Serinibacter salmoneus: one gene and its partner. The protein of the gene in region 2 interacts with the protein of the main gene of each other region in a pairwise test. Links are inferred from orthologs where the notes say so. Each region holds a gene or a part of one and is shown on either strand. Other genes may lie near its edges.

Region 1 (4,528 bases), 1.4 Mb from region 2 along the record:
CGGCGCGGTGGCGGGCAAGGTCGGCATCGTCTCCGGCGGTGGCAGCGGGCACGAGCCCCTGCACGCCGGGTTCGTCGGGGTCGGCATGCTGGACGCCGCAGTCCCGGGCGCCATGTTCACCTCGCCCACACCCGACCCGATCGTCGTGGCCACCAAGGCCGCCGACTCCGGTGCCGGCGTGCTGCACATCGTGAAGAACTACACCGGCGACGTGTTGAACTTCGAGACGGCCGCCGAGCTCGCGGACGCCGAGGACATCGAGGTCGCCACCGTCATCGTCAACGACGATGTCGCCGTGGAGGACTCCCTCTACACCGCCGGGCGCCGCGGCGTGGCGGGAACCGTGCTCGTGGAGAAGATCGCCGGGGCCGCCGCGGAGCGGGGCGACGACCTCGCCGCCGTCACCCAGGTCGCCACGGACGTCAACGCCAACATGCGCTCCATGGGCGTGGCGCTGACAGCCTGCACGGTGCCGCACGCCGGCAAGCCGTCCTTCGAGTTGGCCGATGACGAGATCGAGATCGGCATCGGGATCCACGGCGAGCCGGGACGCCGGCGAGTGCCCCTGGCCTCCGCCGACGAGATCACCGACATGCTGCTCGACCCGGTCGTGGAGGACCTCGGCGTGGGCGAAGGGGAGGAGGTGCTGCTGCTGGTCAACGGCATGGGCGGCACCCCGGCCTCCGAGCTCGCGATCGTCTACCGCCACGCCCGTGCGCGGCTGGAGGCGCGCGGCATCACCGTGGCCCGCTCCCTGGTGGGCAACTACGTCACCAGCCTGGAGATGCAGGGTGCCTCGGTGACCGTGCTGCGCCTGAGTGAGTCCATGAAGGAGCTCTACGACGCTCCGGTCAAGACGGCGGCGCTACGGTGGGGCCTGTGACTGCACAGCTCAACGCCGCCTGGGCGCGGCGCTTCATCGACCTTGCCACCGACGTCGTGACCACCAAGCGGGTGGATCTGTCCGAACTGGACCGGGCGATCGGCGACGGTGACCACGGCGAGAACCTGGCGCGCGGCTTCGCGGCCGCCAACCGGGCGGTCCAGGAGTCCGAGGCCGACACCGTGGGCGGGGTGCTGAAGCTGGTGGCGACCACGCTGATGTCCACCGTCGGTGGTGCCGCGGGGCCGCTGTACGGCACCGCCTTCCTGCGCGCGGCGAAGGTGAGCAACGTCGAGGCGATCGACGCCGTCGGGGTGCACACCCTGCTCGATGCGGCGCTGGAGGGCATCGTCGCGCGTGGCAAGGCGAACGCGGGTGACAAGACCATGGTCGACGCCTGGACCCCCGCGGTCGAGGCCGCCGGGGAGGCCAGCGCGGCCGGGGAGAGCCCGGCCGCGACCCTGCGGGCGGCGGCCGACGCCGCGGCCCGCGGGGCCGAGGCCACCGAGCCGCTCGTGGCCCTCAAGGGGCGCGCGAGCTACCTCGGGGAGCGCAGCGTCGGGCACCGCGACCCCGGTGCCGAGTCCAGCGCACTGCTGCTGGACGCCGCTGCACGCGCCGCGGCCGAGGACTCCGCATGACCACGCCGGACGCCACCGCGCGCACGGCGGTGGGCACCGCCACGGTGGGACTCGTGCTGGTGTCCCACTCCGCTCTACTGGCCGCGGGCGCCTGCGAACTGGCCTCGCAGATGGCCCGGGACGTGGTGCTCAAGCCCGCCGGAGGCACCGACGACGCCCGCCTGGGCACGAGCTTCGACGTGGTCGAGCGGGCCGTGGCCGCCGAGCTCGACTCCGGTTGCACCGGGGTGGTGCTGCTCGCCGACATCGGCTCCGCCCGGATGACCGCCGAGGCGGTGATCGACATGCTCGAGGACGAGCGGGTGGTGCTCGCACCGGGCCCGTTCGCCGAGGGTGCCGTCGCCGCCGCGGTGGCCGCCCAGACCGGCGGCGACATCGCCCAGGTGGTGGGCGCTGTCGCCGCTGCGGCACGGCAGATCACCAGCGAGCTCGCCGAGGCAGCGGCCGAGGCCGAGGTCGAGGAGGAGGCCGAGGAACTCCTGGAGGAGGCCGCGGTCGTGGACGAGGCCGAGGAACTCCTGGAGGAAGCCGCCGCGCAGGAGGTCTCCGCCGTCGTCGCGGTGCGCAACCCCCAGGGCCTGCACGCGCGCCCCGCCGCGCAGCTCGCCCAACTGGTCGCGGGATTCGACGCGCAGGTCACCCTCAACGGGGTGAACGCCGCCAGCCTGCTCTCCCTCATGGGCCTGGGCCTGAAGGCGGGCAGCGAGGTCACGGTCGTGGCCGAGGGACCCGCCGGGAGCGAGGCGTTGCGCGCCGTCGTGGAGGCGTTCGAGGACGGATTCGGGGAACTGTGAGTTCCGCACCAGCGCCGCAGGTGCCGCAGTCGGCACCTGCGGCGCCCCGCTCCGCGCGCCGCCTGTTCTCCGCCACCGTCCTGTCGTTGGAGGCCTTCGTGGTGTTCTTCGCCGCCCTCGCCGCCTACGGTCTGGCTGCCGTCCCCACCAGGCACCTGATCGTGGTGGGCTCGGTGGCGGCGCTGGCCTGCCTCGTGGCGGCCGGCGCACTGCGCTGGACTGCAGGGTACGTGCTCGGCTGGGTGATCCAGGCAGGCCTGCTCGTGGCGGGCCTGATGATCCCCGAGATGCGGGTGCAGTTCCTGATCGTGGCGGTCGTGTTCGCGCTGCTGTGGGTGATCGGGCTGCACCTCGGCGCCCGGATCGACGCCGAACGCCAGGAGCGCTACCTGGACGAGCTCGACCACGCCGGTCTGCCACGCCCCAGCCGCTAGCACACACACCCGCCGGCACACCCACCTCCCGCTCGGTGCCAGTGCCGGGCGGTAGTCTCGGAGCCGTGACCGAGATCCAGCGCTCCCTTGTCCTGCTCAAGCCAGACGCCGTGGCGCGTCGCCTCACCGGCGAAGTGCTCCGTCGCATCGAGGCGAAGGGCTACACCATCACCGCCCTGCAGATGCGCACCGCCGATGAGGCACTGCTCGCCGAGCACTACGCCGAGCACGTCGGCAAGCCCTTCTACCCGCCGCTGGTGGAGTTCATGAGCTCCGGCCCGCTCGTGGCGCTGATCGTCGAGGGCTACCGGGTGATCGAGGGCATCCGCACCCTCATCGGCGCCACCGACCCCACCGCCGCCGCCCCCGGCTCGATCCGCGGCGACCTCGCCGGCGACACCGGCGAGAAGGTCCAGCGCAACCTCGTGCACGCCTCGGACTCCCCGGAGTCCGCCGAGCGCGAGATCGCGCTCTGGTTCGCCGCCTGAGACCCACGTGTACCTGAGGTCGCTGACGCTGCGGGGCTTCAAGTCCTTCGCGTCCGCCACCAGCCTCACCTTCGAGCCGGGCATCACCGTGGTGGTGGGGCCCAACGGCTCCGGCAAGTCCAACGTGGTCGACGCCCTCGCCTGGGTCATGGGCGAACAGGGCGCGAAGTCGCTGCGCGGCGGCCAGATGGCCGATGTGATCTTCGCGGGCACCTCCTCGCGGCCGGCGCTCGGCCGTGCGGAGGTGTCCCTCACGATCGACAACGCCGACGGCGCACTGCCGATCGACTACACCGAGGTGACGATCTCGCGCACCATGTTCGCCTCCGGCGGCAGCGAGTACGCGATCAACGGCACCACCTGCCGGCTCCTGGACATCCAGGACCTGCTCTCCGACTCCGGCCTCGGCCGCCAGATGCACGTCATCGTCGGGCAAGGGCAACTCGATGCGGTCCTGCGCGCCACCCCGGAGGAACGGCGTGGCTTCATCGAGGAGGCCGCCGGGATCCTCAAGCACCGCCGCCGCAAGGACAAGGCGCTGCGCAAGCTCGAGTCCACGGCCGGGAACCTCGCCCGGATCAGCGACCTGGTCACCGAGATCAGACGCCAGCTCGGCCCCCTGGCCAAACAGGCCGCCGTGGCCCGGCGAGCGGCCGTGATCCAGGCCGATCTGCGCGACGCTGCGGCCCGGCTCCTGGCGGATGATCTCGCCGCCGCGCGCCAGGGGTTGCAGGAGGGCCAGGCCGACCTGGCGGCGATCGAGGCACGCAAGAGCGAACTCGAGGCGACGCTCGCGGGCGCCCAGCGGCGCTATGCGGAGCGCGAGGCCGAGGCGGAGCAGGCCGCTCCAGCCCTGGCCCGGGCCACCGAGCAGTGGTACCGCCTCAGCGGTATCCGCGAACGACTGCGGGGAACCGTGTCGCTCGCCGCCGAGCGGCGGGCACTGCTGGACTCCCAGGCCGGTGCGCCACGCACGGGCCCGGACCCGGATGAACTGGATGCGCAGGCCGCGCGCGCCCGCGAACTGGACGCGGAGATCGCCGCGGAGGTCGAGGCAGCCGAACAGGCGTTGGCCGAGGCGACCACCCGCCGTCAGGCCGCCGAGGCCGCTGCCGCCGAGCATGAGCGCGCACTCGCACGGGTGCATCGCGCTGCGGCGGAGCGCCGCGAGGGGCTGGCCCGTCTGGAGGGGCAGGTGGCCGCGGCCACCAGCCGGATCGAGGCCCAGCGCGCCGAGATCGAACGACTCACCGCCGCGCGAGCCGACGCCACCGCGAGGGCCGAGAGA
Region 2 (8,027 bases):
ACCCATTCGCCGCAGGCCGACGCGCCCGCACCGCACGACCCGCTCCCGTTCGATCCGCACGCGGCCCGGCTCACGCCCGCGAACCGGCGCCTGCTCGCCCTGCTGCTCGTGTCCGCCTTCGTGGTGATCCTCAACGAGACCACGATGGCGGTCGCCCTCCCACCGATCATGGACGACTTCGGCATCACGCCCGCCCAGGGGCAGTGGTTGACCACGGCGTTCCTGCTCACCATGTCCGTGGTGATCCCCACCACCGGGTGGCTGCTGGGCCGGCTCGGGATCAGGCGCGCGTTCCTCCTCGCGATGACCACGTTCAGCATCGGGACGGCGCTGGCCGCGCTCGCGCCGACCTTCTCCCTGCTGCTCGGTGCCCGCGTGGTGCAGGCCTCCGGGACCGCCGTGATGATGCCCCTGCTCATGACGACCGTGATCAGCGTGGTGCCGATCGCCATCCGTGGGCGCGTGATGGGCATGGTCTCCCTGGTGATCGCGGCCGCGCCGGCCCTGGGCCCCACCGCCTCCGGCCTCGTGCTGCAGTCGTTGTCCTGGCACTGGATCTTCGGTCTCGTGCTGCCCATCGCGCTCCTGGCGCTCGTGGCCGGCTGGCTGTGGGTGCGCGGCGAGGCGGAGGGCAACCACACCCCGCTGGACGCGCTGAGCCTGCCCCTGGTGATCCTCGGCTTCGGCGGGCTGGTCTACGGCCTGGCGGGACTCGGCGAAGCAGCCCAGGCCGACCCGGTCGTCCCGGTCTGGCTGCCGATCGTCGTCGGGGCGCTCGCCCTGGTGGTCTTCGGCCTGCGGCAGCTCGCGTTGGTCCGAGGGACCGGGCCCCTGCTGGACATCCGGGTGCTCACGGTGCGTGACTTCGCGATCGCGACCGCGGTCATGTGCATCGCGATGTTCTCCATGTTCGGCGTCATGCTGCTGTTGCCCCTCTACGCCCAGAACGTGCTCGGGCTGGACCCCCTCGGGTCGGGGCTGGTGATGTTGCCGGGCGCCCTGGCGATGGGGCTGCTCGGCCCAACCGTGGGCCGGCTGTGCGACCGGCTCGGGGCGCGCCCCCTCGTGGTTCCCGGCCTCGTGCTCGCCGGTGGCGCCCTGGTGCTGCTCGCCGTCGGCCCGCAGCAGGTGTGGCTGATGGCCGCCGCGCACATCCTCATGTCGCTTGGTCTCGCCCTCGTGTTCACGCCGATGTTCACCGTGGCGCTCGGATCGCTCACCGGACCGCTGGTGCCGCACGGCTCCGCCATGATCGGCACGCTGCAGCAGCTCGCGGGCGCTGCCGGGACCGCGGCGTTCGTCGCGATCATGGTGACCCGGGAGGTCGCCGCGATCGAGGGCGGCGCGAGCGAGGTCGAGGCGCTGTCGCAGGGCACGCACCTGGCCTTCCTCATCGGCGGTGCCATCGGGATGGCCGCGGCGGGGCTCGCACTGCTCCTGCGCCGCGGCGTCGGTTCGGCGGCGGCCGCAGAGCCCGATCGCGCGGCTGCGGCGCACTGAGCGCCATCACCCGATCCCACGGATGACGAGAGCCCCCGAGCCGCATGGCGGTCGGGGGCTCTCGTGGTCGTGGTCAGGAGGCGCTGCACTCCGGGCCGTCGACGTAGATGGCGTTGGAGGTGGTCACCAGGTCCATGGATCCGTCCGCCGAGACCACGTGGGCGTGGACGTATGCGCTCCAGGAACGCTCGATGGAGTCGTAGGCGGGCGTGGTGATCGTCCAGGTACCGCTCGCGGCGGAGGACTCCACCGTGGCGGAGCCCGCGGTGGCGCTGCGGGTGTCCACAGGTCCTTCGACCAGCACGTCGGCGGGGTCGAACGCGGGCACCCCATCGACCCAGGAGATCTCGGTGATGAGGCGCCACCTGCTCGATACCGGCAGGCCCGCCAACTCGACCGTGATCTCGCCCTGCTGGGTGCCGCCCCCACAGGAGGCGAATCGACCCGTGGCTGCGCCGGAGGGCTGGGTCGATGCGCGGGCGGCGACGGGAACGGCCAGGCTCGTGGCGACGACCGGCGCGCTCCAGGCCGCGCCCTTCAGGACGGTGCGACGCGTGGTCGCGCTCGCGTGCGGACGCATGGCGGAATCGGACATGGAACCCCCCTGGTGTGATACTGGCTTCACGGTGCCCACCGCGGTCTCATGGGGGCAAACGTGCTCGCGATCGACCATACCCAGCCATCGCGGACCCGTGGGGTGAGGTGTGTCACACGTGCGGGGTGAGGGCAGGTCAGCGAGCGTCGAGTTCCAGCCAGTCCGGTTGCTTCGCGCGCCGCAGGTCGTGGGGAACCGCGCGGCGCAGCCGTCGCGCGGCCCACGGGCCGGCGTGCTCGCGCAGCCACTCCGCATCGGCCGTGAGGCGCTGCCGGGTGCCCAGCGGCGTCAGCGGGGTCTCCACGTCGTCCCACGCATGGTCCTCCGGCTCCAGGCCGAGCGCCACGAGCGCGGCCTGCGCCACCCGGCGGTGCCCGTCCGCCAGTAGGTGGATCCGGTCACTGCTCCACATCCGCGAGTCCCGCAGGCTCCGCATCCCCCAGACGTCCAGCACCATCGCGCCGTGGCGGCGCGCCATCGACCAGATGTGGGAGTTGAAGATGCCGACCTTGCTGCGTGTGGTGGAGATCAGGGTCGACCCCTTGGCGTCGATCCCGGTGGCCAGGAGGACGTCGATCCCGGCCCCACGAAGCGTGGCCACGGCCTCCTCCAGCCGGTCGGCCACCGTGTCGATGTCCACGGCCGGCCGCAGGATGTCGTTCCCGCCGCCGACGAGCGAGACCAGGTCCGGCTTCATCGCGAGGGCCTGCGGCACCTGTTCGTCGATGATCTGACCCAGCTGCCAGCCCCGGACGGCGAGGTTGGCGTAGCGCAGGCCGCCATCACCCTGCGCGCCGCGTGCCTGAGCGAGGTGACCCGCCAGCAGGTCGGCCCACCCTCGCAGGTGGAAGGAGTGCGCCTGTGGCGTCTGGGAGTTCACCGCTGCCCAGGCGGCGAGCTCAACGCTGGGGGAGCCGTCGTCGTCGAGCACGTCCCACAGCCCCTCGGTGAAGGAGTCGCCGAGCGCCAGGTAGGAGGACCACCGAACCTCATGCATGGTCCCATCCTGCCGCAGGTGCCCCGCCCGGGCGAGGCTACGGCAGCGCCCACGCCACGCCGTCGGCCCCCTGCTCGCGCAGCGCCGCGTTCGCGCGTGAGAACGGGCGGGATCCGAAGAACCCCGAGCGTGCGGACAACGGCGAGGGGTGCGGGCTCGCGATGATCGGCACCTCGCCGAGCATCGGCGCCAGGCCCTGCGCGTCGCGCCCCCACAGGATCGCCACCAGGGGGCCGCCGCGCGCCACGAGGGCCTCGATCGCCCGCTGGGTCACCTGCTCCCACCCCTTCCCGCGGTGCGATCCCGCGCGCCCTGGTGTCACGGTGAGGACCCGGTTGAGCAGCACGACGCCGCCGTCCGCCCATCCGGTGAGGTCGCCCGAGGTCGGGCGTGGCACCCCGAGATCCTCGGTGAGTTCGGTGTAGATGTTCTGCAGCGACCGGGGGATCGGGCGCACCTCGGGGGCGACGGAGAACGACAGCCCGACCGCGTGACCCGGGGTGGGGTAGGGGTCCTGACCCACGATGAGCACTCGGGCGTCGGCGAGCGGGCGCTGGAAGGCGCGCAGCACGTGCTCGCCCGCCGGCAGGTACCCGCGGCCGGCGGTGACCTCCGCGCGCAGGAACTCTCCCATGGCGCGGATCGCGGGTTCCACCGGCGCGAGGGCCTCGGCCCAGTCGGGTGCCATGAGCGTGTCCAGGGGTTGCGTCGCCACGTCGGCATCCTCTCAGGTGCCGCGGGCGGCGTCACGGGCACGAATGACATGGGTGTGACTCGCCCCCTACACTGGGCCACCAGGGCGACAGGAGGGTGATGATGGCGCAGCAGACGGTCCTCGCCGAGCAGGTGACGGCGCAGCTCAGCGAGCTCGAGGCAGACGTGCTGGAGTTCGAACGCGGCTGGTGGCGGTTCGCCGGTGCCAAGGAGTCCGCGATCATCGAGCGGTTCGGCATGTCGGCCACCCGCTACTACCAGGTCCTGAACACCCTGATCGACTCTCCCGCGGCGCTGGCCGCTGACCCGATGCTGGTCAAGCGACTGCGCCGGATGCGCGCCGGTCGGCACGAGGCGCGCAGCGCCCGTCGGCTGGGCGAGGTGTCTTGATGCGGCTCACCCGTTAGTCTCGCACCGTGGCATCGGACGACTACCCCTATCCCGAGGACGAGTTCGACCGCCGCGGGCGTGAACGCAGCCCGCAGGCGGTGCATCGCGCACCCCGCCCGTGGTGGGCGGTGTGGTGGCCCCTGATCGCCGTGGTGATCGCCGCCCCCGTGCTCGCGATCGTGCTGGTGAACATCGCCACGAACGGTGGCGATTCCTCGGCCTCGACCACGACATCCCAGGAGTCCGTCGCGACCGAGAGCGCTGAGGGCGAGGCCACGGAGGGCACCGACGACGCCGAGGCCGAGCAGGGTGAGCAGACCGACGGTGAGGCGGGTGAGGGTGAGGCCACCGAGGCCGAGACCACAGCCGAACCCACCGAGGAGGAGACCACCGAGCCGGAGGTCACGCTCGACTTCGCGCTGCCGGTCCGGGTGCTCAACGGTTCCGGCGTGGCCGGTGCTGCCGGTGCCTCGCAGGAGCAACTCGTGGCGGCCGGCTGGACCAACGTGACGGCCGGGAACTACGAGTCCGCGCAGCCGCAGGTCTCCACGGTCTTCTACGCGAACGCCGAGATGCTGGAGGAGGCCGAGGCGATCGCCGCCGAACTGGGCATCGGGCCGGTCTCGGAACTCACGAGCATCACCGATATCGCCGTGGTGTTGCGCGCCGACACCGTCGGCTGATCCCCGCGCCGCGCAATGCGCGGCCCGCGGATCAACTGACGGGTTTTGGCGCTACGGCACCCCGAGCGCCTACGGTAGGACCTATGGCCCCCAAGCGCAGCGATGCCGAGGTCGACATCGCACTGATCGGTGGCGGCATCATGAGTGCCACCCTGGCAGTGCTGCTGTCCGAGCTCGACCCCACCGCCCGGATCCACCTGTACGAGCGGCTCTCCGACCCCGCCCAGGAGTCCTCCGACCCCTGGCGCAACGCCGGCACGGGGCACGCGGCGCTGTGTGAGTTGAATTACACCCCGCAGGCGCCCGACGGCACGGTGGACATCACCAAGGCCGTGGGCGTGAACCAGCAGTTCCGCGCCTCGCGCGAACTGTGGGCCTACCTCTCCCGAGCCGGGATCCTGCCCGAGGAGTCCACCTACCTGCAGCCGGTGCCGCACATGACCCTGGTGGAGGGGGCCGACGGTGTGGAGTACCTGCGTGCGCGGTACGCGGCGCTCTCGGAGCACCCGAACTTCGCCGGTATGGAGTTCACCGAGGACCCCGACACGATCCGCGAGTGGGCACCGCTGCTGATGGAGGGCCGCCCGGCGAACGCCACGGTGGCCGCGACCCGCGCCGAGGAGGGCACCGACGTCAACTTCGGTGCCCTGACCAAGGCGCTGCTGGATGCCGCCAAGGCGCGCGGCGTCGTCGTGCACACCGCCACCCACGTGCGCCACGTCAAGCGCCGGGGCGAGCACTGGCGCCTGGCGCTGCGTGACGGCTCCTGGACCTCCATCGGGGAGCCGCGGACCGTGAAGGCCAAGTTCGTGTTCGTGGGTGCGGGCGGCGGCGCGTTGCGACTGCTGCAGACCTCCGGCATCCCGGAGATCAAGGGGTACGGCGGCTTCCCGATCGCGGGGCAGTTCCTGCGCCTGGAGGACCCGGCCATCGTCAAGCGCCACAACGCCAAGGTGTACGGGCGGGCGGAGGTCGGGGCGCCCCCGATGTCCGTGCCCCACCTGGACACCCGCGTGGTGGACGGCCGCACCGCGCTGCTGTTCGGCCCGTTCGCCGGGTTCAGCGTGAAGTTCCTCGCGTTCGGGTCGGTGTTCGATGCGCTGCGCACCATCCGGCCCGGGAACATCGTGCCGATGCTCTCGGTGGCGCGGGACAATCTCGGCCTGGTGCAGTACCTCATCAAGGAGCTCCTGGCGACGCCCGGGGCGAAGCTGCGGACCCTGCGCAAGATGTTCCCCGGCGCCCAGCGCGAGGGGTGGAGCATCATCACCGCCGGTCAGCGGGTGCAGATCATCAAGCCCGACCCGGAGAAGGGCGGCACCCTGGAGTTCGGCACCGAGGTGATCACCTCCTCCGACGGGTCGATCGCCGGCCTGCTCGGCGCCTCGCCGGGCGCCTCCACGGCCGCCTACGCGATGGCTCGGGTGGTGGCCCGCTGCTTCGGCGAGGAGCACCCGGAGTGGCTCACGAGGCTCTCGGAGATCATGCCGAGCCTCGACCTCGGCGCCGGCGTCACACCGCGCGCGACCGACCCGGCCAAGCCGGGCGGGCCGGTCTAGGCCTCAGCGTGGCACGGGAGGCGACGGACGTCGTCGTCGTCGGCTCCGGGCCCAACGGCCTGGCCGCGGCGGTCACCGCCGCGCGGGCGGGACTCTCGGTGACCCTCCTGGAGGCGCAGGAGACCCTGGGCGGCGGATCACGCACCCTGGACCTGCAGCTCGCCCCGGGGGTGGTGCACGACATCTGCTCCGCCGTGCACCCCATGGCGCTCGCCTCGCCCTTCCTGCGGGAGTTCGACCTCGCCGCCCGGGGGGTGCGGCTCGCCGTGCCGGAGGTCTCCTACGCCCAGCCGTTGGACGGTGGCCGTGCGGGCCTGGCGTGGCGGGACCTGGATCGCACCGTCGAGGGCCTGGGGCCCGACGGCGCAGCCTGGCGCTCGCTGATGGCGCCCCTGGCGCAGCACTCCGATGCCGTGGTCGCGCTCGCGATGGGCGACAAGCGGTCCGTGCCACCCGAGCTGCTCAGCGCGGGCGGGATGCGGGCGGCGCTCGCCTTCGCCGGCGGGCTGCTCGGCCAGGGGACCGTGGCGTGGGATCGGGGCTTCACCGGGCAGGAGGCGCCCGCGCTGCTCACGGGCGTGGCGGCCCACGCCATTGCGCCGGTGCCCGGGCTCGCGCCGGCGGGGACGATGCTCCTGCTGGGGGCGCTCGCGCACGCCGGCGGCTGGCCGATCCCCGTGGGTGGCAGCCAGGCGATCGCCGACGCGCTGCTCGCGGACCTGGTGGCGCACGGGGGTGTGGTGCGCACGGGCGTGCCGGTCACCACGTGGCGCGACCTGCCGCGGGCCCGGGCGTACCTGATGGACGTCACCCCGCGCGCCGCGGCGAGCATCTGGGGCGATCGGCTGCCGGCGCGGGTGCGTCGTGGGCTGGAGGCATTCCGGTACGGCGACGCCGCCGCCAAGGTGGACTTCGTGCTCTCCGAGCCGGTGCCGTGGGCGGCACCCGGGGTGTCCCGGGCAGGGACGGTCCACGTGGGGGGATCGCGTGCCGACATGGCGCTCGCGGAGGCGGAGATCGCCGCCGGGCGGCACGCCGAGGCACCGATGGTCTTGGCGAGCGAACCGGACCGGTTCGACCCGTCGCGGCGCAGCGCGGCGGGTCTGCGGCCGCTGTGGACCTACGCACACGTACCGGCGGGGTCCACGCGGGATGTCACCGAGGACGTGACGCGGCAGATCGAGCGGTTCGCTCCGGGATTCCGGGAGGTGATCGTGGCCTCGAGGTGCGTGCCAGCGGCCGAGATGGCCCACCACAACGCGAACTACATCGGCGGGGACATTGCCGCCGGCGCCGTGTCGATCTGGCGGATGGTGGCGCGCCCGCGGGCCTCCTGGGACCCCTACGCGCTGGGTATCCCAGGGGTCTCCCTGTGCTCGTCCTCCACGCCGCCGGGCCCGGGCGTCCACGGGATGTCGGGGTGGTTCGCCGCGCGCCGGGTGCTGCGCTCCCGCTTCGGGGTGGCTGCGCCGTCGCTCGCGCCCGCCTGAGGTGCCCACCCCGGCCCGCCACGCCACGCCGTCGAGCGTGTGCTTGTGCAGCCGCCCCGTCGTCGAGCGTGCGCTTGCGCAGGGTGCGAGCGCTCCAAG

Evidence for each region. The genes of interacting proteins can lie anywhere in the genome.
Region 1: the proteins of ATL40_RS10510 (region 2) and ndk interact in binary tests that used the Escherichia coli proteins (3 or more experiments, as listed by UniProt). The link is inferred for Serinibacter salmoneus from one-to-one orthologs.

What each region holds. Positions count from the first base shown.
Region 1 is NZ_PDJD01000001.1:964,503-969,030, forward strand. Bases 1,827-4,528 are described here. They hold ndk (nucleoside-diphosphate kinase), read left to right. Parts: upstream 1,827-2,817; coding sequence 2,818-3,240; downstream 3,241-4,528. Other genes in these bases: dhaM (dihydroxyacetone kinase phosphoryl donor subunit DhaM), read left to right, coding at 1,827-2,318; ATL40_RS04170 (DUF4233 domain-containing protein), read left to right, coding at 2,315-2,752; smc (chromosome segregation protein SMC), read left to right, coding at 3,248-4,528. Outside these bases: dihydroxyacetone kinase subunit DhaK, read left to right, coding at 1-883; dihydroxyacetone kinase subunit DhaL, read left to right, coding at 880-1,524; more of dhaM, read left to right, coding at 1,521-1,826. UniProt on the Escherichia coli protein: Major role in the synthesis of nucleoside triphosphates other than ATP. The ATP gamma phosphate is transferred to the NDP beta phosphate via a ping-pong mechanism, using a phosphorylated active-site intermediate.
Region 2 is NZ_PDJD01000001.1:2,349,073-2,357,099, reverse strand. The notes cover bases 1,969-4,918. They hold ATL40_RS10510 (uracil-DNA glycosylase), read right to left. Parts: upstream 3,808-4,918; coding sequence 3,130-3,807; downstream 1,969-3,129. Other genes in these bases: ATL40_RS10500 (LytR C-terminal domain-containing protein), read left to right, coding at 4,223-4,879; ATL40_RS10505 (DUF3263 domain-containing protein), read left to right, coding at 3,909-4,196; ATL40_RS10515 (SGNH/GDSL hydrolase family protein), read right to left, coding at 2,232-3,092; ATL40_RS10520 (hypothetical protein), read right to left, coding at 1,969-2,095. Outside these bases: ATL40_RS10525 (DHA2 family efflux MFS transporter permease subunit), read left to right, coding at 1-1,500; more of ATL40_RS10520, read right to left, coding at 1,574-1,968; mqo (malate dehydrogenase (quinone)), read left to right, coding at 4,963-6,438; ATL40_RS10490 (phytoene desaturase family protein), read left to right, coding at 6,447-7,928. UniProt on the Escherichia coli protein: Excises uracil residues from the DNA which can arise as a result of misincorporation of dUMP residues by DNA polymerase or due to deamination of cytosine.